2 regions of the Chryseobacterium sp. UNC8MFCol genome follow, and region 2 is predicted to be linked to the other one. Evidence: riboswitches for the same ligand, from Rfam matches in the RefSeq annotation. Region 2 holds a riboswitch; the other holds the start of a gene.

Region 1 (12,023 bases), on a different contig from region 2:
ATAAATACTCGTATATTAAAAAGTAAAAAGATTTAAAAATTAAAGTATACACCACATTTAATCTTTAAATCTCTCAGTTATATTTTATTCTCCGTCTTCTTTGAAAACTTCAATAGTCACTTGTTTTTCTACCAAATCTGTAAATCTACCTTTATATCGTGTAGCTCTTACAAGGTGATTATCTATCCAGTGATAATTTCCCCCTCTTGGCTTCCCGCAGAGTACGCTATGGTATTTGAACCCATGTTTATCCAGCCAGTCAATTGTAATTTGTTTTAGATTTTCGGTTCTAGATGTGAAGAAACAGATCTGGTGTCCTTCATCATACCACTTATTAACGGTAGCCAATGCATCGGGATAAGGTTCACAGGTAACCATTCTTTCCGGTTCTTCATTGGGAACGTCATCTGTAATGGTTCCGTCTATGTCTATTAAGTAATTTTTAACTCCGTCCTTAAGAATAGGACTTAAATGCTCTATGTATTCTAATTCCATCCGTTAACATTAAGTAACAAAGTTAAGGCTTTTGAATATATCAGACAGATTAATCTTAGTTTATATTAAAATTATACTATAAAAACTTGTATTTAAAGAATAATATAAACATTTTATTCGTTTTTTTATTGGTTTTGATTAAAAATTTTCGTTTTCGGGGTTTAATTGATGAATAAAATGGTCAGTAGCGGATCTTCAAGGAAGTTCAATCATTTATTGGTATAGAGTTCAACAAATATTCAGAATGCTGCTTTATTTTTGCCTTTCACCCAGCAAAAACATGATGTTTATCTAAAAATTTCCAAAATACATTTATTACACTTACATTTGTAGGAATGGAAGAATTTGTAGTTTTAGTAAACCCTGAAGATGAAGTCTTGGGTCTGATGGAAAAACAACAGGCACATATCAATGGCTTGTTGCACCGTGCTTTCTCCGTGTTTCTCTTCAACAGTAAAGGTGAAATGCTTCTTCAGAAAAGAGCTTCAGGAAAATACCATTCTCCCAATCAATGGACCAATGCTGTATGTTCACATCCGAGAGAAGAAGAAACTTATCTTGAAGGCGCTACCCGCAGGCTGAAAGAGGAACTGGGAATTGAAGCCGAGCTTACGGAAAAATTCAATTTCATTTACAAAGCAGATGTTGGAGGAGGTCTTTGGGAACATGAGCTTGACCATGTATTTGTGGGGAATCATGAATCTGATTTTAATTTAAATAAAGAAGAGGTAGAAGAAGTACGATTTATTTCTCTTACCGATTTGGATAAAGAAATAGCCGAAACTCCGGAAAACTTCACGGAATGGTTCAAAATTATCCTTGAAGAATACAAACACCATTTTTAACGATGAAAAAAATATTCCTTGTAACCGCTTTTCTGACGGGATGTCTGTTTTTTGCTCAAAAGGCACAGGTATATGATAGCCCGAATTACTCCATCAATATTCCGCAAGGCTGGAGATCTACCAATGACAGTGATATTGTCAATATTTTTCCGACTAATGAAATCGGGGCCATTACGATTTCGGAATACCATGATCTGGCACTTCCTAAGGAAGAAATGAAGAAATTCATTCTCGCTCTCTATAAATCAGAAGAGCCCGAAAATAAGGTAAAAGAAAACAGAAGCAAGAAAGGATATACAGAATATTTTTACGAGTATTTTGATGAAAAAGAAAAACTATTCTGGATTACCAGGGCTTTCCAAAGGGAAAAAGACCTGTATCTGGTGAGCATCAATTGCGGTCAGAAATTCTGGAACGGAAACTATATGACTCTGTTTAACGAGACTTTTAACAGTTTTAAAATAAAGAAATAAAAAGTAAATATGAAGAAAACAGCCTTGTACGACAAACATGCTTCTCTGGGAGCTAAGATCGTACCTTTCGCAGGTTTTGAAATGCCTGTACAATATTCAGGAGTTACGGAAGAACATTTTGCAGTAAGAGAGAAAGCAGGATTGTTTGATGTATCACACATGGGACAATTTTTCATCGAAGGACCGGGTTCAAAAGACCTTTTACAATTGGTGACTACCAATAATGTTGATGCTCTTGAAAATGGAAAAGCTCAGTATTCTTGTCTTCCGAACGAAAACGGAGGAATTGTGGACGACCTTATCGTTTACAAAATGGATGATGATAAGTATTTCGTGGTTGTGAATGCTTCCAATATTGAAAAAGACTGGAATCATATTTCAAAATATAACACTTTCGGGGCGAAAATGACCAATGCTTCTGACGATATGTCTTTATTGGCAATCCAGGGCCCTAAGGCTACGGAAATTCTTCAGAAACTTACCGATGTGAATCTTTCGGAAATTCCTTACTACCATTTTACAGTGGGAAGCGTTGCCGGAGTGAATGACGTGATCATCTCCAATACAGGTTACACCGGAAGCGGAGGTTTTGAGATCTATTTTAACAATGAAAGCGCTGAAAAACTGTGGGATGAAATTCTGAAAGCAGGTGAGGAAGAAGGGATTATTCCTTGCGGACTGGCAGCTAGAGATACTTTAAGGTTAGAAAAAGGGTTCTGCCTTTACGGTAATGATATTGATGATACAACGTCTCCCATTGAAGCAGGTCTGGGATGGATCACTAAATTTGATAAAGATTTTGTGTCTAAAGATATTTTTGCAAAACAAAAAGAAGAAGGAGTGACCAGAAAATTGGTTGGATTCGAATTACAGGACAAAGGAGTACCAAGACATGACTACCCTGTTGTAGATGCTGAAGGTAATGTGATCGGGAAAGTAACTTCGGGAACACAGTCTCCGATGAAAAAAATAGGATTAGGTCTTGCTTATGTGGACAAACCTCACTTCAAATTAGGCTCTGAAATCTTTATCCAGGTAAGAAACAAAAACATTCCTGCAAAAGTAGTGAAAGCTCCTTTTGTGTAATGGTTTATTTTCTATATAGAAAAAGGATGTTCTTCGATAAGAACATCCTTTTTTATGATAAGGACCGCAGGGTCCACAAAAGGCAATACTATTCTACCTTATATCCTGATAATTAATAGCAGATACAACAGACGGATCTGTCTGAATTGCAAACATCTCCTATTCCCGGTCTTGTTGAAACAACCCCACCACCGGGACATAGGACGTTGCACGGATTCAGGGGACCAATTCCTCCGTTAATTTGTTTTAATTCTGATCTTCTCAGAATTCTTGTTTTTAGAAACTGTGTTTTCATAGTTTTGTTTTTGGTAGTTACAAATATAGGAATTCAAACTCAAGACACCAATATACAAACTGCAAATCAACAACTTACAAAAAAAGTAATAAAAACGCTACAGATATTCTGTAGCGCTTGTCTGTTCTGGTTTGCTTATCTATATACTAAAATATTTCTTACAATTTTAGATCCGTAAAACTGCCTTTCAGGTTGCGAGAAATAAAACTTGTTCCTTTGATTATTAAAGTTAACAGTTTTAAAAGGCAATTCCGTTTCCCATGTAATCAGCATTTTTGTCTCATTCATGACAGGATAATTAATATCAGAAAATCTAAACAAAGATTTTGTAACCACAGTACTATCCATTGAATTCGGAACGCTCCAAATTGTTTGCGGCTGCAGCTTTTTCATTTTTGATAACAAATAAGAAAAGTTTTTGCCTATATATTCTGCTTTATTCGCTTCAAAAGTTTTGAGGTAGCCCAATGTATCCAGGGCTTTATTATTCTCAACCCGTTTTGGAGATTTCATTACGGCTTTATTCTGAGCATTGCCATAAATGTTCAAAAACAAAGAGATGATAATAATTGCTCTACTAATCAATTTTTCAGCTTTTTAAAAAATGAAATCCTAACATGGAAGATTTACTTACCATTAAAAAACTCCTGCAATGCCTCTACATTCTTCTTGTCATTGCCAACAAATATTTCTTTGTCAGTTAGAAAAACCGGTCTTTTCAAAAAAGTATAATGGTCTGATAATAGTTCTTTAAAATCCTTTTCAGTTAAAGCTTTTACATCTAACCCTCTTACCTTGATCTGAGTTGATTTTTTACTGAATAAAGCTACATATGATTTTGTTTTCTTATACATTTCTGCAAGCTCTTCTTTTGTGACCGGCTCTTTTTTGATTTCACGAAGTTCCCAGTCTGTAAGGTCAAATTGTGCTAAAATTCTTCTGCAGGTATCACATGTGTTGAGATAGAATACTTTCTTCATTACAATTTCTAAGTCTTTTATTGTGTTAAAAATTCTCGTTAATACGTTTCGTCTTTCAAAAGTAGGATTTAATCTAAAACTTTAAAAATTATTAAATAACTTTATTCAAATTTTATAAAGATGGAGAACAAACCAATTACTTTTCAGTTTATTTCAGAGCCTTCAGACGTTAACTACGGAGGAAATGTACATGGAGGAAGTGTAATGAAATGGATTGATCAGGCAGGATATGCCTGTGCTACGACATGGAGCGGAAATTATTCAGTAACGGTGTATGTAGGAGGAATCCGCTTTTATGAACCGATTAAAATCGGAGAAGTAGTAAAAGTAGATGCTCAGGTTATTTATACCGGAACATCAAGTATGCATATTGCCATCAATGTGTTTTCAAGAAACCTTAAGCAGCCTACATTTGATAAAAAGACACACTGCATTATTGTATTTGTTGCCGTAGATGAAAACGGCAAAAAACTTCCTGTTCCGAAATGGGTTCCAACCACAGAAGAAGAAAAACAGCAGGAAATGTATGCCAAACGCCTGATGGAGCTGAGAACACAGATTGAGGATGAAATGAAGCCTTTTTTATAACATCTCAACTTCGAAAACTTACACCATTCACATTCATAAGATGAAAAATAGTTTCTCAATCTTTGCTTTGCTGATGATCGCTTTCATCCACGCACAGACTAATAGATTTATCTACGAGTTGCAATACAAAATGGACTCTACAGATATGATGCCTGAAAAATTGAATATGGTATTAGACATCGGCCCTAAAGAAGTGAAATTTTATGGTCAGAACCTGGCGATTACCGATTCTTTGAACAAAAAATTCGGGATGAATTCCGAGTATACTGATATGTCTGGTCAGATCGTCAAAAGAAAAATCAATTCTTTTGATCACGAAAATTACATCAATATAAAACGGGGATACTATACTTTTAAAACAACCGATAAGATCAGTTGGAATATTTCTGATGAAACTAAGAAAGCAGAACATTATAACCTGCAAAAAGCAACAGCAAATTTCGGAGGAAGAAGCTGGACGGCCTGGTTCTGTAAAGATATTCCTTTTAATGAAGGCCCGTTTAAATTTCGCGGACTTCCCGGTTTAATTTTTGAATTATCAGATACAAAGAAAAATTTCATCTACAATCTCATTAAAAGCCAGAAACTTCCCCAGAGCTATTCCACAGAATCTTTCGTGGAATCTAACTTCGGAAATAAAGCCATTCCTATTAACGAAAAACAAAAGCATAAGCTGATGATGGAATTCTATAATGACCCTTTCGCCTACGAAAGAAATAACTTCAGCAAAACAGATAATGATTTAAAAATCAATATCAACGGAAAAGAAATACATAATGTTGATGAGCTGAATACACAAACGAAAAGTATGCAGGAGGTGATCAGAAAATATAACAATCCCCTTGAAATCGATAAGGCTATACATTACCCGATATATTAAAAACTTGCTTCATTTCTAAGCTTGGGCTAAAGCCCACCTCTATTGATATTGATATCCGTATGGATAATAGTGGTGTAACGGCAAGATCTTTTATCTTTTATCTTTTATCTTTTATCTTTTATCTTTTTATCTTAATTCATATATTTGCAGTACCAAAAGGAAATGGTGTTCTTCCTTACCCAACCGCTTTACAGAAGCTGATGACGCCTGATTGAGAGATTATTAACAATAACTAATCAGGATTATTATGTCAAAACATCAACGGACACTTGGTAAAAAAGCAGTTTTTCACACTTATTTTTTCTTCAGGAAATTTCCGGCACTGCCCCATATTTTTAAATGGCTGCTGATCAGTACTATTATCGGGGTATTGGTAGGAACAGCTTCTGCAGGATTTTTGCAATCTCTGGAATGGGCTACCCGGTTCAGAGAAAATCATATCTGGCTGGTTGCCTTGCTTCCTGTCGCCGGTTTTCTCATCGGACTTTTATATTATTATTGGGGAAAAGATGTAGAAGCGGGGAATAACCTTCTGATCGATACCATTCATGATCCCCAGCGTATTATTCCATTGAAAATGGCGCCTTTTGTCTATCTTGGAACCATTGCCACTCATTTTTTTGGAGGTTCGGCAGGTCGTGAAGGTACCGCTCTTCAAATGGCCGGTGCTATTGCTGACCAACTGACAAAACCGTTTAAACTTGACAGAAACGAAAGAAAAGTATTAATTATTTCCGCCATTGCTGCAGGTTTTGGCTCTGTTTTCGGAACTCCGCTCGCAGGAGCTGTGTTCGGACTTGAAGTTTTTCTGATCGGAAGAATACGATACACTGCCATTTTTCCTGCTTTTGCTTCGGCTATTCTCGCAGATTGGATCACGAATCTCTGGAATGTGACACATACACATTACCATATCGATCTTATTCCAAAACCTGAGTTTTTACCTATTGTTTACAGTATCCTGGCAGGAATTGTATTTGGAATCTGCGCAGCAGCGTTCAGTAAAATTATTCATTGGGCGGGTGCTATTTTCAAGTCTAAGATTACATATCCTCCTCTACGGCCTGTTGTTGGAGGAACGATCATCACTTTAGCGGTTCTGATCATGGGAACGACCCGATATATCGGATTAGGGGTTCCGATTATTGTGGAATCATTCGAAAAGCAGCTTCCATTATATGATTTCGCCTTAAAGATGATCTTTACCATTATCACACTTTCAGCAGGATTTAAAGGAGGGGAAGTCACACCTTTATTCTTTATCGGAGCTACTTTAGGCAGCGCATTATCATTATTTATTCCACTTCCTTTCGGTCTGCTGGCGGGAATGGGCTTTGTTGCTGTATTTGCCGGAGCCACCAATACTCCTTTGGCCTGTATGCTAATGGGGATAGAATTATTTGGAGCCGAATGCGGTGTTTATGTAGCTATCGCCTGTGTTGTTTCTTATCTTCTTTCGGGGCACAACAGTATTTACACTAAACAAAAAATTGGAGAAGCCAAGAACCGCAGATATGAAAGTCAGCAGGACAGGTCTATTTCTGATTTCTTATAGTTTTTTTGCTGGTTGATGGTTATCCCTAGAGTATCGTGTCTCCCTATTTCCAACTATAATCCGTACTTTTGCGTTATGTTCGATTACAGATTAAAAGTCTTCCATACAGTAGCATCAAGGCTAAGTTTTACAAAAGCATCAGAAGAGCTTCATATTTCACAACCGGCTGTTACAAAGCACATCAAAGAAATTGAAACTCAGCTGGGAGCCAAGCTATTTGACCGTAAGGGAACTTCTATTCAGCTGACACAAAGCGGAAAAAATATTGCATGAATATGCTGAAAAAATACGGAATATTTACCGCGATCTGGAGTTTCAGATCAGCCAGGTTAATCAACAACATAAGGGAAAATTGATTATCGGAGCCAGTACAACGGTTGCACAATATATCCTTCCTGAAATCCTGGCCAAGTTCAATACTTATTATAAAGATATAAAGATCGAACTTCTTACCGGAAATACCGAAGCTATTTCTGCTCTTCTGAAGGAAGAAAAAATTGATTTGGGAATCATAGAAGGCGAATCACAATCTGCCTACTTCGACTATAAAACCTTTAAGGCAGATGAGATTGTGCTTGCCGCAAAAGCCAGTCATCCACTTGCGCACAAAACTTTACAGACCAAAGACCTGTATGATATTGATATGATTTTCCGGGAGCAAGGTTCGGGAACATTGGAGTTTATCCAAAACAGGTTAAGAGAAAAAGGAATTAACATCAGTGAATTAAAAACAGTCATACAGCTTGGAAGCAGTGAAAGTATCAAAAATTACCTGCTTTACTCAGACTGCATGGCCTTTCTTTCCATCAGTACGATTCTCACCGAATTAAAGAATAATATCCTGACTGTTGTTGATATTAAAAATTTCAGCATCGAAAGAAATTTTCATTTTATCCTTCCCAAGGGTGACCAGTCCGAACTGATAGCTCTATTTTTAAAGTTTGCGGAATAACTCCGATATTTTTCAGATTTTGGCTAAAGCCAGGTGAATGTATTTAATTTATTTGGGTGGCAGACTAAAGCTCACCTCTATTAATATTGATATCCGTATGGATAGTAGTTGTATAACGGCAATATCTTTTATCTTTTATCTTTTATCTTTTATCTTTTATCTTTTATCTTTTATCTTTTATCTTTTATCTTTTATCTTTTATCTTTTATTATAACTTATAGTTATCCAATATAACAAAATACAATTTACTTTGTGATAATATATTGCCGAATTTTGACCCATCATTAAAGTTCGCAATATGAAAGATCTCATTCAAAATGAAGTTGTACGAAAAGCCGTTTTTATCATACTGGCTATTTTATGTCTTACTCCCTTTATATCATCTCCAATAGCCCTGGTTCTTGGTTTTGGTCTGGCTGTCTTTATAGGAAATCCTTTTGAAAAACATTTGCATCAATATATTCATCTGCTGTTGCAGATTTCAATTGTCGGATTGGGTTTCGGACTAAAACTTGATGAGGCCCTGCATGCAGGAAAAACCGGATTGATGTTAACTGTTGTCAGTATTGTCAGCGTAATGCTTTTGGGATTCATCCTTGGAAAAGTTTTTAAGCTTGAAAGGCCTTTATCATATCTGTTATCAGCCGGAACTGCTATTTGTGGCGGGAGTGCCATCGCAGCAGTTTCTCCTATCATTAAGCCAAGTACCAAACAGATTTCACTGGCTTTAGCTATTGTTTTTACCCTAAACTCTATCGCCTTGTTTATTTACCCGGCTATCGGCCACCTTTTGAACCTTTCCCAGGAACAGTTTGGTCTCTGGTGTGCTGTGGGCATTCATGATACCAGTTCTGTAGTAGGTGCAGCCGGCAAGTATGGAGATGAGGCGTTGAAAGTGGCCACTACCGTAAAATTAGCCCGTGCTTTATGGATTATTCCGGTTTCATTGATCACGATGTTTATTTTCAAGAACAAAGAATCAAAAGTAAAAATTCCATGGTTTATCGGATATTTTATAGTGGCCATTCTGCTGAATACTTATTTTCCTGTTCTTGACGCTTTCAGTACTTCGATCACTGCTGTGGCTAAATCCGGTTTAAATCTTACTTTATTTTTCATTGGCTCTACCCTTTCCATCCAAACCTTGAAAACAATAGGATGTAAACCTTTATTAACCGCTGTACTGCTTTGGGTCAGTATAAGTATTGGCAGCTTACTTTATATCATCCATTAAAAGCAGCGGAACCCTTTTATCATCAAAAGGGTTCCGCTTATTAAATGTGGAAATGTTTATTTCATGTAAATGTTTTCTTATATTTCACCACAAGTATATACCTGAGGGCAGCCAATATATTGAACACAATACCATGGACCTGTCACAGACCCTGAGCAGCTGCATCCGCAAAGAGATAAATCAGGATTTCCGATTACTCCTCCGGAGATATTTTTAAGATCTGCTTTTCTTAATTTTTTAGCATTTTTAATACTATTCATGTGATTTAGTTTTAATTAAACAATATAGTTTTAGTTACTTCCCAAAGTTAAACAAATATTAAATATTCGCAACATATTTTCATAAAAATTTTAATAAAAACCTGATTTTTAAATTATTAAAATATAAAAAACAAGGAATACACATTATTTATTAATTAAACAACTTAAAAATAGCGCCATATTCAAAAGGTATGATCACCAATTAAATGACGAATATCGCGAATAATCTCATTTCAATAAAAAAATTAAACCCTCTCACAAATGGAGAGGGTTTAACACTATAAATTGTTTCATTAGCAGGTGATGACCTGTAAACAGTTTTTGTATTTCACACAATAGGCCGGACCTGTAACCGCACCTGTACAACTACAGCCGCATTGCGAAAGATCCGGGGTTGCGATTCCCGCTACACCTCCTACGATATTTTTAAGATCGTCTTTTTTTAGCTTTTTAGCGTTTTTTAAAATTTTTTGTGACATGATGATTTGATTTTAGTTAAAATTTAATTTGTCTTCTTTCAAAAGTAATTAAAAAATAGCTCCATAAATCACAAAAAAAGTTAATTAACTCAAATTCTGACATGTAATAGTACAAAAAGGAAGTTACTATTCTGTAAATTCCAGATCTCTGTCGTGGGTTTCTGAGATGGTAAGGGCAGAATAAAAGGCGAGGCCAAAAACTACCACGCCTACGATAGCAGCACTTTCCACTACGGAAAAATTATCTTTCAGCGTATCAAATGCCAGAATCATAACCGGCACCAGACCCCTTACCATATTGGGGACGGTCGTTGTAGCTGTATTTCTGATATTGGTTCCGAACTGTTCTGCTGCGAGAGTGACAAACATAGCCCAATATCCGGTTCCAAAGCCCAACCATACACAAAATAAGTAATATTTAGTTTCTGTGTCGGTATTGCCAAAGAGCATGATGGCGACGCCCACCAAAGTGAATATCAACATATAAAATATGGCCATTTTACGGGATTTTAAAGCATGGGAGATAAAACCACTCATCAGATCTCCCACAGAAATCCCTACATAAGCCCACATGATGGCTTTTCCGGGATTAAGATCCTTAATTCCAAATTCAGGGGCAAATTGATTGGCCAAAACGGCCAGAATTCCGATACAATACCAGGTTGGCAATCCCACCGCGATGCATTTTAAATACCTTATCAGTCTATCCTTATTCGTGAAAAAGGATAGAAAATTACCTTTAGAAACATTTTTATGCACGATATTCTTATATATCCCCGACTCTGAAACACTTATCCTGAGTAACAGCAACAGAATTCCCATTACCCCGCCAATGATATAAGATATATTCCATCCTCCTGCAAGCTCTACTGTAAGCTGAGCTACAACGGCGCCCATCAGTCCGAATCCGGCAACTACTGAGGTCCCAATGGCTCTCAAACTCTTCGGCAGGCTTTCAGAAACCAATGTAATTCCCGCTCCAAGCTCCCCTGCTAACCCAATACCGGCTATAAACCTTAAAGCGGCGTATTGATAGACTAAATGCTCTTTTGGAAAATAGGGTAAAAAACCACAGGCAATATTCGCTAATGAATACACTAAAATGGATCCGAAAAGTACGGATAACCTTCCTTTTTTGTCTCCAAAAATCCCCCAGAAGACACCGCCGATCAGAAGACCAACCATTTGACAATTCAGAATAAAGGTTCCGTCTGCATCAGGGTTTAGTCCTAACGCCTTTAAACTTGGAATTCTGACAATCCCGAATAATAAAAGGTCATAGATATCGACGAAATAGCCTAAGGCAGAAATAATAACGGGAATAGAGAAAATGTACTTCAGCTTTGAAGACATGGACAGTTCTTGCATTTTTAAGTTTTGATAAAAATAAAAAACCTTTCAATTTCTTGAAAGGTTTTTATAAAATATCTTTGTCCGATTATTATCTGGCAATATTCACTGCTCTTGTTTCTCTGATCACGGTCACTTTTACCTGTCCCGGATAGGTCAGTTCATTTTGGATTTTTTCAGAGATGTCATAAGAAAGCTGAGAAGCCACTTCGTCATTTACTTTTCCGCTCTCTACCATTACCCTTAATTCTCTACCGGCCTGAATTGCGTAAGCACTCGATACACCATCAAAGCTTAATGCGGCAGATTCAAGGTCTTTCAGTCTTTGGATATAAGATTCCAAGACTTGTCTTCTTGCTCCCGGTCTTGCTCCGGAAATAGCATCAGCAACCTGGATGATTGGTGATAATAATGATTTCATTTCGATCTCATCGTGGTGAGCTCCGATGGCGTTCACTACTTCTGCATTTTCACCATATTTCTCAGCCCATTGCATTCCTAACAGCGCGTGAGGTAGTTCAGATTCCTGCTCAGGAACTTTCCCGATATCG
Region 2 (12,023 bases):
AAACCTTTCGCTTGCAGTTTGATAGTAGGAAATGGTTTCATTAGTAAGTTCACTATTTTTAAATTGATCCTCTCTCATCTCCCCGGATTTTTGATCAAAGTTATATTGAACTGTTTTTTTACGGTCGTTAATTTGGGTAAAAATATCTCCTTTTAGCAAACCAAGTGTACGATAATTACCTATGAAAGCACGTTCTTCCCCAATCTTCGTTTGGTTAATATCTTTACCATATAAAGCAGTATTGTAATCCCACCCTAAATAACCGAATAGTGTTGGCATTAAATCAATTTGAGACATCAATCTATCAATTTTCTCAGGCTTTTGATTTAAATTATAAATAATTGCAGGTATGTGATGCTTGTTTATGTTGATTTCCCATTTTCCTGCGCTACTGGCACAATGGTCCGCTACTATGACAAAAACTGTATTTTTAAACCAAGCTTTTGTTTTTGCAAGAGCAATAAATTTTCCTAAAGCATAATCAGTGTATTTAACGGCAGCGTCACGCTCTCCCTGAGGAAGATTTATTTTTCCATTTGGAAAAGTATAGGGCTTATGATTAGATGTTGTCATCACAAATTGAAAGAAAGGTTTTTTTTCTTCAAAGTTGATATCTGCATATTTTATGGACTGTTTGTAAAGATCTTCATCACAAACGCCCCAAGCATTTTCAAAACTTACTTCACTGTCTGGAATACGGTACCGTTTGGTAGCTATATCTTCTGAAAGTGTGTTGCCACGATCCCTGTCAACAATATCAAAACCCTGACCCCCGAAAAAATTGTTCATATTGTCGAAATAACCATCACCACCATAAATGAAATATGGATGATAATTTTTGTTTCTTACAATTGTGGCCACAGAAAAAAGATGTTGATTATCGGGACGCCTTACAATACTGTTTCCAGGAGTGGGCGGAATGGATAAGGTGAGTGCTTCCATTCCCCTCACAGTACGTGTACCAGTCGCAAACAAATTGGTAAAAAATATGCTTTCTGCGGATAGTGCATCATAGTTTGGCGTAAGATTTTGGGTATTACCGAATGATTTTAAAAATTCAGCACTAAAACTCTCAATGGTTAATAAAATAATATTAGGCCTAATAAGTGTTTCGCCTTCGGTTTCTCGTAAAATTTCTGTGTTGCTTTTTGACAAATAGTGCTGGTTGTTTTGCAAAAGTTTTTTTCTTAGAACCAGATAGGCTTGCCTTTGATTTATTGTTGGATAAAAAGTTCCATAATCAAGCTCATTCGATCTGAATGCAGCAAAAAATGAAAACACCCCATTTTTACCTAATTCATTTACCGTAAGATTATTTCCGTTATCAGCCCAATTATTTTTTAAAAAGAAGCCAAGGCTAAAGGTTAATATTAATAGGCTTACACTCATTATCAATCTTTTTAGAAATGGCATTTTATTCGTAAAACTATAAAGGAAAAATTTTTTTTCTTGAAATAAATAGAAACTTAGAACAATCAGAATTAATAATATCCCTATAATCAGCGGAAGTGGATAGGATTGATTGATATTAGTAATAACTTCATAAGTGTATATAAGATAGTCGACAGCAATGAAATTGAATCTTACCCCAAATTCATCCCAAAATGGGATTTCTGCCATCAAACTGAAATACATCAATAACAAAACAATAAAGCAATAACAATAGGTGAATGTTTTATCCAGCAAACTACCAATCCATTTTTTGGGAAGAGCAAGAAGAAAAATGTTATATGTTGTTATGAAAAACAGACCCGTTGTGATATCGAATGAAAATCCTAAAAAAAGTATTTTCATAATATTGGCAACAGTAAAATCAATATTGTGTACCGAATATAAAAGCAACCCTACTCTTAAAAGCAGCGATAAGGTAATGTATAGCGTGAACAGGGAAAAGAGTATAGAAAACCGGCTTTTGAATATTTTTAACAAATACATACTTTTTCATTTTATGCGAACAAAGTATATATATGATTTTGTAGATTTTCTGAATTTTTAGAAAAGCACTGTAAAACAATGCAGATTATTTTTAAACTCGTATTTGATATCCCATTTGTATTGTTCCACAATCTCCTTCACGATAGCCAAACCTAAGCCTGAACTTCGTGTATCGGTGGTTGCCTTGCCAAATCTTTTAAAAAGAATAGCATTGTCAAGTTCTTTATAAATTCCTGTGTTGATTATACTGAATTTGGCATCTTCAATTAGAATGGTAATATTTCCATTTTCTAAATTATGCCGTATAGCATTTAGTATAAGGTTATTTATTAATATCTCTGTTAAAACCCTGTTGGCGTTAATTTCAATGATAGCATTTTCTTCGATTTCTATCCGTAAATTTTTATTTTCTGCCTGTTCCTCAAAATAGCCAATAACATCATTGACCAATTCGTTTACCGTAAATGTTGAAACCTCTGCATATTGCCTGTTTTCAATTTTGGTGAGGAGCAATAGGTTTTTATTGATACGGGATAGACGCAGCGAGGCTTCGTACAAAGACTGCAAAACAACGGATTGTTGCTGGGTAAGTGAAGTATCCTGTAAAAGTAAATCGAGTTTGGATTGAAAAATTGCCAAAGGAGTCTGCAACTCGTGTGAAGCATTTTGGGTAAAGGATTTCTGGGAGTTATATGATTTTACATTAGAAACAATCATTTTTTCAATTCCTGTGTTCAGTTGGTCAAATTCTTTTGTTCCGGTTTTATTGAATGATGGAAGCGATTGTTGTTCAATATTAAATTTATCAATCAGTTGTAATGTTTCGTAAAATGGTTTCCACAAACGGTTTGCAATAAAACGGGTTATGAAAAATATAACCAGCAGCATTCCTCCGAGAATGACCAGATAGACATAAATAATGGCTTTAATCAAATCTTCGGATTCTACCAGGTTGAGCTGAATTTTTAATACATAAGGCTTTCCTTCAATCTTCACATCCGAATATAGTACCCGATAAGGTTCCCATTCCGGTACTACTTCATCGAATATAGTTTCCTGAATAATCTTATTTTTGCGGTTTCCAGAAATGGTATCCGGTATAATTCTTACATCCCTGTTGAAGCGGTTCCATATATGAATATCAGAAGAACGAATCGTTTTAAGATGGTCAATTTCAAATTCTTTTTTTCGCAGGTATATCGCTTCATCCACGTCGTCCGTATATAGCTTTTCCATTACAAGATAGAAAAAAGGAGCACTCAACAACAGAACGAATGTTGCCAAAAAAGTATAATAGAGTAATGTTTTGTTTAGTAAGCCATTCACACGTCCCATTTGTAGCCCATTTTATAAACTGTTTTGATATAATCATCGCAACCAGCATCTGCCAGCTTCTTTTTCAAGTTTTTTACGTGTGCATACACAAAATCTACATTATCCAACATATCTGCCATATCTCCTGATAGATGCTCTGCTAAAGCTACTTTAGATACAATACGATTTTTGTTGCCAATTAAAAAAATAAGCAAATCATATTCTTTTTTTGTAAGTGTAATCACTTGATTGTTTACACGTACTTCTTTCGCAAGCAAATCAATTGAAAGTTCATTGATTTCTAAATGATTGGTACTGGAAAACTGTCTTCTTCGTATTACCGAATATATTCTGGCACTCAGTTCTGAAAGATGAAAAGGTTTTGGGAGGTAATCATCCGCACCTAATTTGAGCCCTATAATTTTATCATCTACAGCATCCCTTGCCGAAATAATAATGACACCATCCTGTTTACTTTCTTTTTTTAACGCTTCCAGAATTTCCAGACCTTCGCCATCAGGAAGATTCAAATCTAACAAAATGCAATCATATTCGTAAACGCCTGTTTTTTCAATAGCTTCATCAAAAGTAGAAGCAAATTCACAATTATATTGTTCCTGTTTTAAGTAAGTGGCAATACTTTCAGCCAATAACTTTTCATCTTCTATAATTAATATTTTCATCTGTTCATTCTATTAATTTTAACGATTTAATAAACAAAGTAAGCGATGGATTTTGAAGTATTTCTGAATGGATAAATAGCTTTTCAAAATGAGATTTATGCTAATTCAATAATCATGTCATTCAGTAATATCAAAGATACTTTCTGTAATTCTTCTTTATTCTCGTTCAAAAAAGCCTTTATCTTACTGGATTCATCTACTAACTCTAAACAAACAGGATTTTCAGATGACGGAATTTCAGAAATATTGTATTGGATAGAACCGTTATTTAAATATCCGCTTTTAGCAGTAAAAATATTGGCTTGATGGATAGCGTTTTGTTTCGCCTTTTTCAAAAGATATTCTCCAAGATTATTATTCCAAAGTTTCCTCCAAAAGTTCTGCCCAACTACTGATTGTCCGTATCTAAAGTATATTTTTGCAATGGCTAAATTTTCTGCGTTCATAATTTTAAAATTATAGTTCATTTAGTCTTTTTCCGGTGTAGTTTCCAAACCTGTTGTGTTTAGGCTCACCGATCATCTGTCTGCCATAAATACTGCTATGACCTGAGAATAAATAAGCAACAACGCACGCAATGGCTACATAAACCCCACAATCACTCCCGAAAAGTTCAATTGCCATAATACTACAAGCCAGAGGTGTATTGGTAGCGCCTGCAAAAACTGCTACAAAGCCCATTCCTGCCAAAAGCCCTGTTGGTAAAGGAATAAAATAGCCCAGCGAATTTCCCAATGCAGCTCCGATAAAAAATAAAGGTGTCACCTCACCACCTTTAAATCCTGCGGCTAATGTAACAATGGTAAAAATCATTTTTAATGCAAAATCGTAGGCTGGTAATTGCTGTTCAAAAGACGAAACAATGGTAGGAATTCCTAAACCGATATATTTTGTCGTTCCTAAAGCCCAAACTGCGGTTGCAACTAAAATACCTCCAACCAAAGGACGTAAAGGTGGGTAAGAAATTTTTGCTTTGAAAATTTTACCCACACGATGAATGGTTTTGCTGAAAATTGCAGCACATAGCCCGAAAGCTATTCCGGCAAGAATGGCGTATAAACCATTTAAAAATGAAAAATCAGGAATGGTCGGAATATGATAATGGGTATGTCCGGTTTTCCAAAGTTTGGTGACTAAGTCTGCGATGATTGCCGATGCAAATGCCGGAAAAATCGAATCATATTTTAGTCTGCCAATCAGAAAAACTTCCAGACCGAAAATGGCTCCGGCTAGCGGCGTTCCGAATACAGAACCAAAACCGGCAGCAATGGCGGCAATAATTAAAACTTTTCTTTCATTTAGATTGAGTTTTAGTGGCTTGGTAAATTGGTCGGCAATAGAACCTGCCATTTGTATCGCTGTTCCTTCTCTTCCCGCAGAACCTCCAAAGAGGTGGGTAGCCAAAGTTCCGAGATAAACAAAAGGCGCCATCCGAAAAGGAATGATTTCTTTAGGGTCGTGAATAGTATCAATCAGCAGATTATTTCCTGCTTCAACTTCTTTACCAAATTGATGGTAAATATATCCGATTACGAACCCTGCAACCGGAAGTAAGGCAATCAACCAAAGGTGATTTTCCCTGAAATCTGTAACCCAGCCTAATGTTTTTAAAAATAATGCGGACGCAGTTCCGATACAAGCACCTATTACAAGGCTAATGAATAACCATTTGATGATATAGGGAAGTGATGGATAAGCTCTAAAAAAAGCTTTTGTTCTGATAAAGGATTTTTGCCCTTTCGATTTTTGATGATAATGCATAATATATCCTGACTAAATGATTGAACATTCAATTTTAATCAGGCGCCATCAGCTTTTTAGGGCGGTTGGGTAAGGGAGACACCATTCCCTTTTTTTGAATAATCAAAGGTAATAAAAATCAATGACCTACGACATAATCTTTAAGAATTTTTGCTATTCCAAGCTCACAATTGATTCTGTTTTTTTCACTCATTGCTGGGAATGGAACACTTTTAATAAATAAATCTTCTGGTAAATTTGCTCTTTCTACCGCCATTAAAACAAAGTTTTCAATATCCTTCATTATAATGATAATACATTTGGGACGGTATATTCTTAATCTTTTCGAAAGCGAGTCAACACTTTCAGAACGTTGTTTTTGTCTGATTTTTTTATCCTTTCGGTCAATTACTTCAGTCACCAAATATTCAATTTTGCATTTCATTTCCTTAAAAAATGCTAAAAAATCAATATCGGTTTCAAAGTTTCCAAATTGCATTTCAAAGGCAGACTTTACACTCCTATACAAAGGTGTATTACATTTGTAAAAAGATTTTGTATCAGAAGCTTTTGCTTCTGTGATCAGTAAGATTTCTGTTGGCATTTCAAAAAGTAATATTTATTATCACCTGATCATTTCATTGACTGAACGATTTTATAGTTAGCCATGCTGACTTTATCCACACTTAAATCGTTGTTCAAAACATAAAGGAACTTTCCGTATTTCGAAAAAACGATGGCTTGTCTTGGTTCTTTAAAACCTTTGATGGTTTGGATATTCTTATTGGTTTTAACGTCAACTACTGAAATAGTATTATCAATTTTGTTACCGCTTAACACAAATTTTCCATCTGGAGACAAACTTGCTCCGTAATTATCTTTCCCAACAGGAATGCGATAAGCAATCTTTTTACTGGCGATGTCTACTATAAGCAGTTCATTTGTTCCGCTGTTCGCTGCATATAAGGTTTTACCGTCCTTACTAATCGAGATGGCCCGGATTTTATTGAAACCCTCCACTTCTCCTTCTATTTTTAGCGTTTTAACATCAACAACGGTGATATGGTCGTTTCCAAAATTGGTCACATAGAGCTTTGTATTATCAGGATTAAATTTCACCCCTTGCCTGGGCTGATGAAAGCCAGTAATGATATTCTTGACCTCAGATGTTTCTGGATTGACCAAGGTTACCGTATTAGTCGCTTCATTGTTGATAAACAGCTGTTTCCCATCTTTTGAGATAGCAGTCCCAAATGCACCATAGCCAACCGGGTATTTTTTAATCAGCTGATAATTGTCAGAATTATAAACCATCAGATATCCAAGACTACTATCGGTAATGTAAATTAGCTTTCCATCCGGAGAGAAAAGGATATTTCTGGGGTTGACAAAACCTTTGATTGTAGTTTTTAACTCGGCTTTGGATAGGTCATAAATTTTAATTTCTGTAGAATCACTGTAAGAAGCCGCCGCTATTTTTTCATCAGGGCTAACTGCAAGTGAATTATTTTTAATATCCCCATCGAATGGAACTTGTGCGAACGCTTTTATTGTAAAGCTTAAAAGTATCAGTGAAATTTTAAATGGTAGTGATTTCATATTATTTCTTGTTTAGTGAAGTATGATATTAATTTGTTCAAATACATTAAGCAATAGATTCTTAACTGGCAAAAGAAGTTACCGCCCATAATGCAGCAGCAGAAATGATGCCCCAAAGTACAACGCCCTGAATCAAAGGTCTAAAACCAACGCTCATCAGTAATTTTCTATTCAGACCGCAGCCAATTAAAAATAAAGTTAAGGTTAGCCCTGCTTTGGCAATACCGGTAAGGTAATGACTGAAATTCTGAACAAAAGGAATATAGGTATTGACAATCATAGCCAAAACAAATAAGCCTATAAAGTAGGGGATTTTCACTTTACTGCCTTTGTTTTTGAAAAGGAATGTAGATAGAAATGCTATAGGAATAATCCATAAAGCACGCGCCAACTTAACAGTAGTTGCTACTTCCAAAGCCTGAGTTCCGTATTTGCTTGCTGCTCCCACTACTGAACTGGTGTCGTGAATGGCAATGGCACTCCATAAACCAAACTGGGTCTGAGACAAATTCAGGGCGTGACCAATTATTGGGAAAATGAATAAAGCAATTGAATTAAGAATGAAAACCGTACCTAATGCCACTGATATTTGTTTTTCCTCAGCTTTAATGACAGGAGAAACAGCAGCAATAGCACTTCCTCCGCAAATAGCGGTTCCTGCAGAGATCAGATAGGAACTCTTTTTGTCAATTTTGAGGAATTTTCCCATCAAATATCCTATAACCAAGGTTCCAATAATAGAAACTATAGTGAAAAGGATTCCTTCTTTACCAGCCTTCATTGCACTGGTCACGTTCATTCCAAATCCTAAACCAACCACTGAAACCTGTAGTAGAATGTGCGTCGCCTTATGATTGAGATGAAGGTAAGGATGGCCAATGAACTGTGCGATGACAAGCCCCATCAACAATGCAATAGGCGGAGATATTAAAGGAGATAGGCAGAATACGACTGCTAACAAAAAAATAACTTCACGAGTTGTAATACTTCGATCTAGAAGACTTTTGAATCGATTAAGCTTATTGGGCTTTTGAGTGTCTTGTTCCATAATGACTTTATATTTTAATGATACAAATGTCATCATTTGGAAAGTCTGGCAGAAATTGCTATTCGTTATCTGTCATTACCTAAAGTTATAACTTATCGCAAATCTCATAAACAAATCAGAAAGATTTTCGCTGTCACCCTGATTTTGAATAAAGTTAAATTCTCGTTCTATACTTAGTCCTTTTACTTCTACAACAGTACATTCATTGTTTTTTAGTTCTTTGAAAATGGAATATATGGAAAGAAAAGCCAAGGCTTCTGAATTGAGCAGGTACATTTTGATGCTTTCCGAACTGTCCAACTGCATTTCTAAATTGAGATTACTTATTTTTATACCAGACTGTTTGAGAGCGTGTGCAATGACTTCAAGTGTCCCAGAACCCGCTTCACGTAAAAGAAAACTATACTTTATTAGATCTTCTACTTTTACAGATGATTTTTTTGAGATCGAATGTCCATTTTTTGCAACCAATACGAGTTCATCCTTTATAAAGGCGGAGTATTTGAATAAGGTGCTTCTCGATTTTCCTTCTATAATTCCTAAATCAATATTTTTATTCTGCAAAGCAATCTCTATTTGCTCTGTGTTTCCTGTAACCAACTGAACTTTTACCTTGTCGAACTTACGGTGAAATGCTGCCAATATAGGAGGCAGCAGGTATTGTGCTGCGGTAGTACTTGCGCCAATTCGCAGCGTTCCTGATTTGTTTTGAGTAAAAGCATTGAGATCAAATTCCATATTCTGATAGATTGAAAACAACTGTTCCGAATACTGTAATAAAGTTTCGCCTGCGGGTGTAAGTTTAATTTTTGTTCCGTTCCGGTCAAACAGTTTTACCTTGAAATAATTTTCAATCTCCTTAATGTGCTTGGTAACTGCAGGCTGTGTGATATACAGTTCTTCCGAAGCTTTGGTAAAGTTGAGCCTTTTGGCAACGGTAAAAAATACTTTCAATCTGAAATCAAACATCTGCTATTTTATTTTCTTTGAAATGTACAAAATAAAAAATTCTGAATTGTATTAAAAGGTGTAGAATGGTCGAGATATTTGAAACTCTTTAGCTCAAAAGATCTCTCAAAAACTTTTTTCAGTGATTCCTCGGTAAATTGTTTGGTATCGAGACCACTGCATTTGGTTGGACCATTATCGGAGAATGTTCCCATAATCAAAAATCCATCTTGAGTGATAGTCCTTTCAGCAATTGAAACATATTTTTTGACATTTTCTTCAGCCGTTAAAAAATGAAAAGCCGCTCTGTCATGCCACAGGTCATATTTTTGTCTTGGTATAAATTCAGTAATATCAGTTGCAATCCAATTTACCAGCTTACTTTTTTCTCCCAATCTGTTTTGGTTTTTTTGAAGTGCAGTTTCAGAAATATCTAGGACAGAAATATTCGTATAGCCCATCTCCAGAAGAACATCTACCAAATGGCTTTCTCCACCACCAATATCGATGATATGTGCTGAAAGAGGTAAGTTTAATTCCTTTATCAACTCAATGGAAGCTTTCGGATATTCTTGATACCAGCTTACTTCATTCTCGTTTTTGCTTTGGTAAATGGTATTCCAGTGTTGTGTTGAAGTTTTATCTGTATTCATTCTTATTTAAATATTTTTTATCCCAAATAAATGTCCGACTAAAGCTGTTGCAGCCATTGCTATTGTTCCCCAAAAGCACATTCTGAGAACCGCAACTATGATTTTTGAACCTCCTGTTTTTGCAGTAACTGCACCCAGCAACATCAAAAACACGATAGACAAAGTATATTGATAATAAACCATTGTTTTTAATGGAGCAAATATAGAAACTATAAAAGGCAAAATCCCCCCCGCTGTAAAAGACGCAAAGGATGCTAAAGCTGCCTGTAAGGGTTTTGCCTGTGTAATTTCGTTAATGCCCAGTTCATCTTTGGCGTGGGCCTCCAATGCATTGTGATTGGTCAATTCTTTTGCTACCTGCAAAGCTGTTTGCATACTTACGCCTCTACTTTCATATATTTTTGCTAGTTCTGCTAATTCCATTTCGGGCATTTCTTTTAACTCTTTCTCTTCTCTCAACAAGTCGGCCTTTTCGGTGTCTGCCTGCGAACTGACAGAAACATATTCTCCTGCGGCCATAGACATTGCCCCGGAAACCAAGCCCGCCAATGCGGCAAGAATAATCGTATTTCTTTCTGAACTGGCTGCTGCAACACCAATAGCAATACTTGTTACAGATAAGATGCCGTCATTTGCTCCAAGAACTGAAGCTCGTAGCCAACCTACACGATTGGTATAATGTTTTTCTAAGAAATTTGTATGCATTAGTATTACTGTAGTTCTTTAATTTTTTCCTTCATTTTTTTTATCTCTTCTTCTTGAGATTTTATGATATTTTCTGATAATATCTTCACTTCTGGATCTTTGATCTCAGCATGTTTGCTTGTCATAATAGCAGAAGAATGATGTGGAATCATTGCTTTCATATATTGAATATCGCTGACGAAAGTTTGATTTCGCAGAAAAATAAATGCAACGATAAATACAGTAATTCCACTACCAATGATAATGGAATTAAGTTTTTTATTATGATACATATTGCCCATCATCAATATCATTAACACGGCCATCGGAGACACCATTAGCAATGTCATGTACGTTCGGGTTAAACTTATATAAACATGAGCAATTTCGTCAACATTTAAAAACATGACGAGATACATGATGATAAATGAAATTATCAGTGTAAAAAAAAGCTTTCTATAAACAGTATTATCTTGTTTTTTGTGATTCATATTTTCCATTTTATTCTATTTTAAAGTTGTAATTGATTAAATGGAACAGCTAATTGTTATATTTTCAGTGGAAACAATTGCAGTTCCATTTATTTATAGTAAATCAAATAATTATCCAAAAACTTATAATATTATTATTAATACACAAGTGACAATCCGGCTCCCCATCCCATATCACTATCATAATGAGCCCGGATTCCGATGTTTTTATTGATAATGTATTTGAGTTCTCCCATATATTCTTTGTCGGTATTCACCATAAATCCTCCTCTCAATCTCTTAGAAATCGGAATGTCCTCACGCATCAATGCCAATCTTACAATACCGTCGTGATAAACCTCTGCCTGAAAATTGACCAGCATTGGTAAAGTGTACATTACACCTAAACTAAAGGCCCTTCGGGTATCTTTCTCATTGGTTTGGCCAAACAGGTTTTTTTCCTGCTGGTCAATTCCCATTTTACGGTATCGCCAGTCATAACCAATAAAAGGCATCAGCCACTGCATTTTTCCGATGTATCTGCCAAGATGAGTTTCCACTTCATAACCGTGCATACTGTTGTAGCCTAATCGCCATTCTGTACCCAAACTCCATCGGGCATTCTGCAACATAGCCTGACCGTCGTTTCCATTGGTCGCAAAATCATTTTCTGCCATAAAGTGAGGCATATTGCTTTCTCTTTGCAACATATTATAGGCTTGTTTCTTGTCTGGCAAATTTGGATTTTGATAATCACCGACCGAAAAAACACGGTTCATACCCGACATCATATGATAAAGGATATGGCAATGGAAAAACCAGTCTCCTTCTTCATTTGCGAGGAATTCAATGGTATCGGTCTCCATCGGCATAATATCGAGTACGTTTTTTAGCGGCGATTTTTCTCCTTTTCCATTTATTACCCTGAAGTCAAACCCGTGAAGGTGCA

What was found. A riboswitch is a leader RNA that binds a small molecule or an ion and turns the genes downstream of it on or off. The one in region 2 is predicted to bind fluoride.
Region 1: linked by a shared signal. The riboswitch ahead of M030_RS0106940 (voltage-gated chloride channel family protein) and the one ahead of M030_RS0118000 (voltage-gated chloride channel family protein) in region 2 are both predicted to bind fluoride.

The regions. Positions count from the first base shown of each region.
Region 1 is NZ_AXUZ01000012.1:243,969-255,991, forward strand. Features, by position in the region: gene M030_RS0106890 (D-2-hydroxyacid dehydrogenase) at 1-2, opposite strand, end outside; gene M030_RS0106895 (phosphoheptose isomerase) at 85-495, opposite strand; gene idi (isopentenyl-diphosphate Delta-isomerase) at 831-1,340, shown strand; gene M030_RS0106905 (hypothetical protein) at 1,343-1,813, shown strand; gene gcvT (glycine cleavage system aminomethyltransferase GcvT) at 1,823-2,899, shown strand; gene M030_RS25455 (hypothetical protein) at 3,012-3,194, opposite strand; gene M030_RS0106915 (hypothetical protein) at 3,330-3,779, opposite strand; gene M030_RS0106920 (arsenate reductase family protein) at 3,821-4,174, opposite strand; gene M030_RS0106925 (acyl-CoA thioesterase) at 4,295-4,762, shown strand; gene M030_RS0106930 (GLPGLI family protein) at 4,803-5,642, shown strand; fluoride riboswitch at 5,792-5,859, shown strand; gene M030_RS0106940 (voltage-gated chloride channel family protein) at 5,890-7,197, shown strand; gene M030_RS25860 (LysR family transcriptional regulator) at 7,273-7,470, shown strand; gene M030_RS23840 (LysR substrate-binding domain-containing protein) at 7,463-8,149, shown strand; gene M030_RS0106950 (YeiH family protein) at 8,448-9,383, shown strand; gene M030_RS0106955 (hypothetical protein) at 9,461-9,643, opposite strand; gene M030_RS0106960 (hypothetical protein) at 9,937-10,122, opposite strand; gene M030_RS0106965 (MFS transporter) at 10,249-11,490, opposite strand; gene rny (ribonuclease Y) at 11,564-12,023, opposite strand, start outside.
Region 2 is NZ_KI535291.1:44,695-56,717, reverse strand. Features, by position in the region: gene M030_RS0118020 (LTA synthase family protein) at 1-1,794, opposite strand, end outside; gene M030_RS0118015 (sensor histidine kinase) at 1,993-3,270, opposite strand; gene M030_RS0118010 (response regulator transcription factor) at 3,258-3,932, opposite strand; gene M030_RS0118005 (DUF190 domain-containing protein) at 4,028-4,378, opposite strand; gene M030_RS0118000 (voltage-gated chloride channel family protein) at 4,389-5,693, opposite strand; fluoride riboswitch at 5,726-5,791, opposite strand; gene M030_RS0117995 (hypothetical protein) at 5,812-6,276, opposite strand; gene M030_RS0117990 (YncE family protein) at 6,306-7,271, opposite strand; gene M030_RS0117985 (YeiH family protein) at 7,333-8,319, opposite strand; gene M030_RS0117980 (LysR family transcriptional regulator) at 8,395-9,288, opposite strand; gene M030_RS0117975 (class I SAM-dependent methyltransferase) at 9,297-9,920, opposite strand; gene M030_RS0117970 (VIT family protein) at 9,927-10,625, opposite strand; gene M030_RS0117965 (DUF305 domain-containing protein) at 10,631-11,104, opposite strand; gene M030_RS0117960 (multicopper oxidase domain-containing protein) at 11,233-12,023, opposite strand, start outside.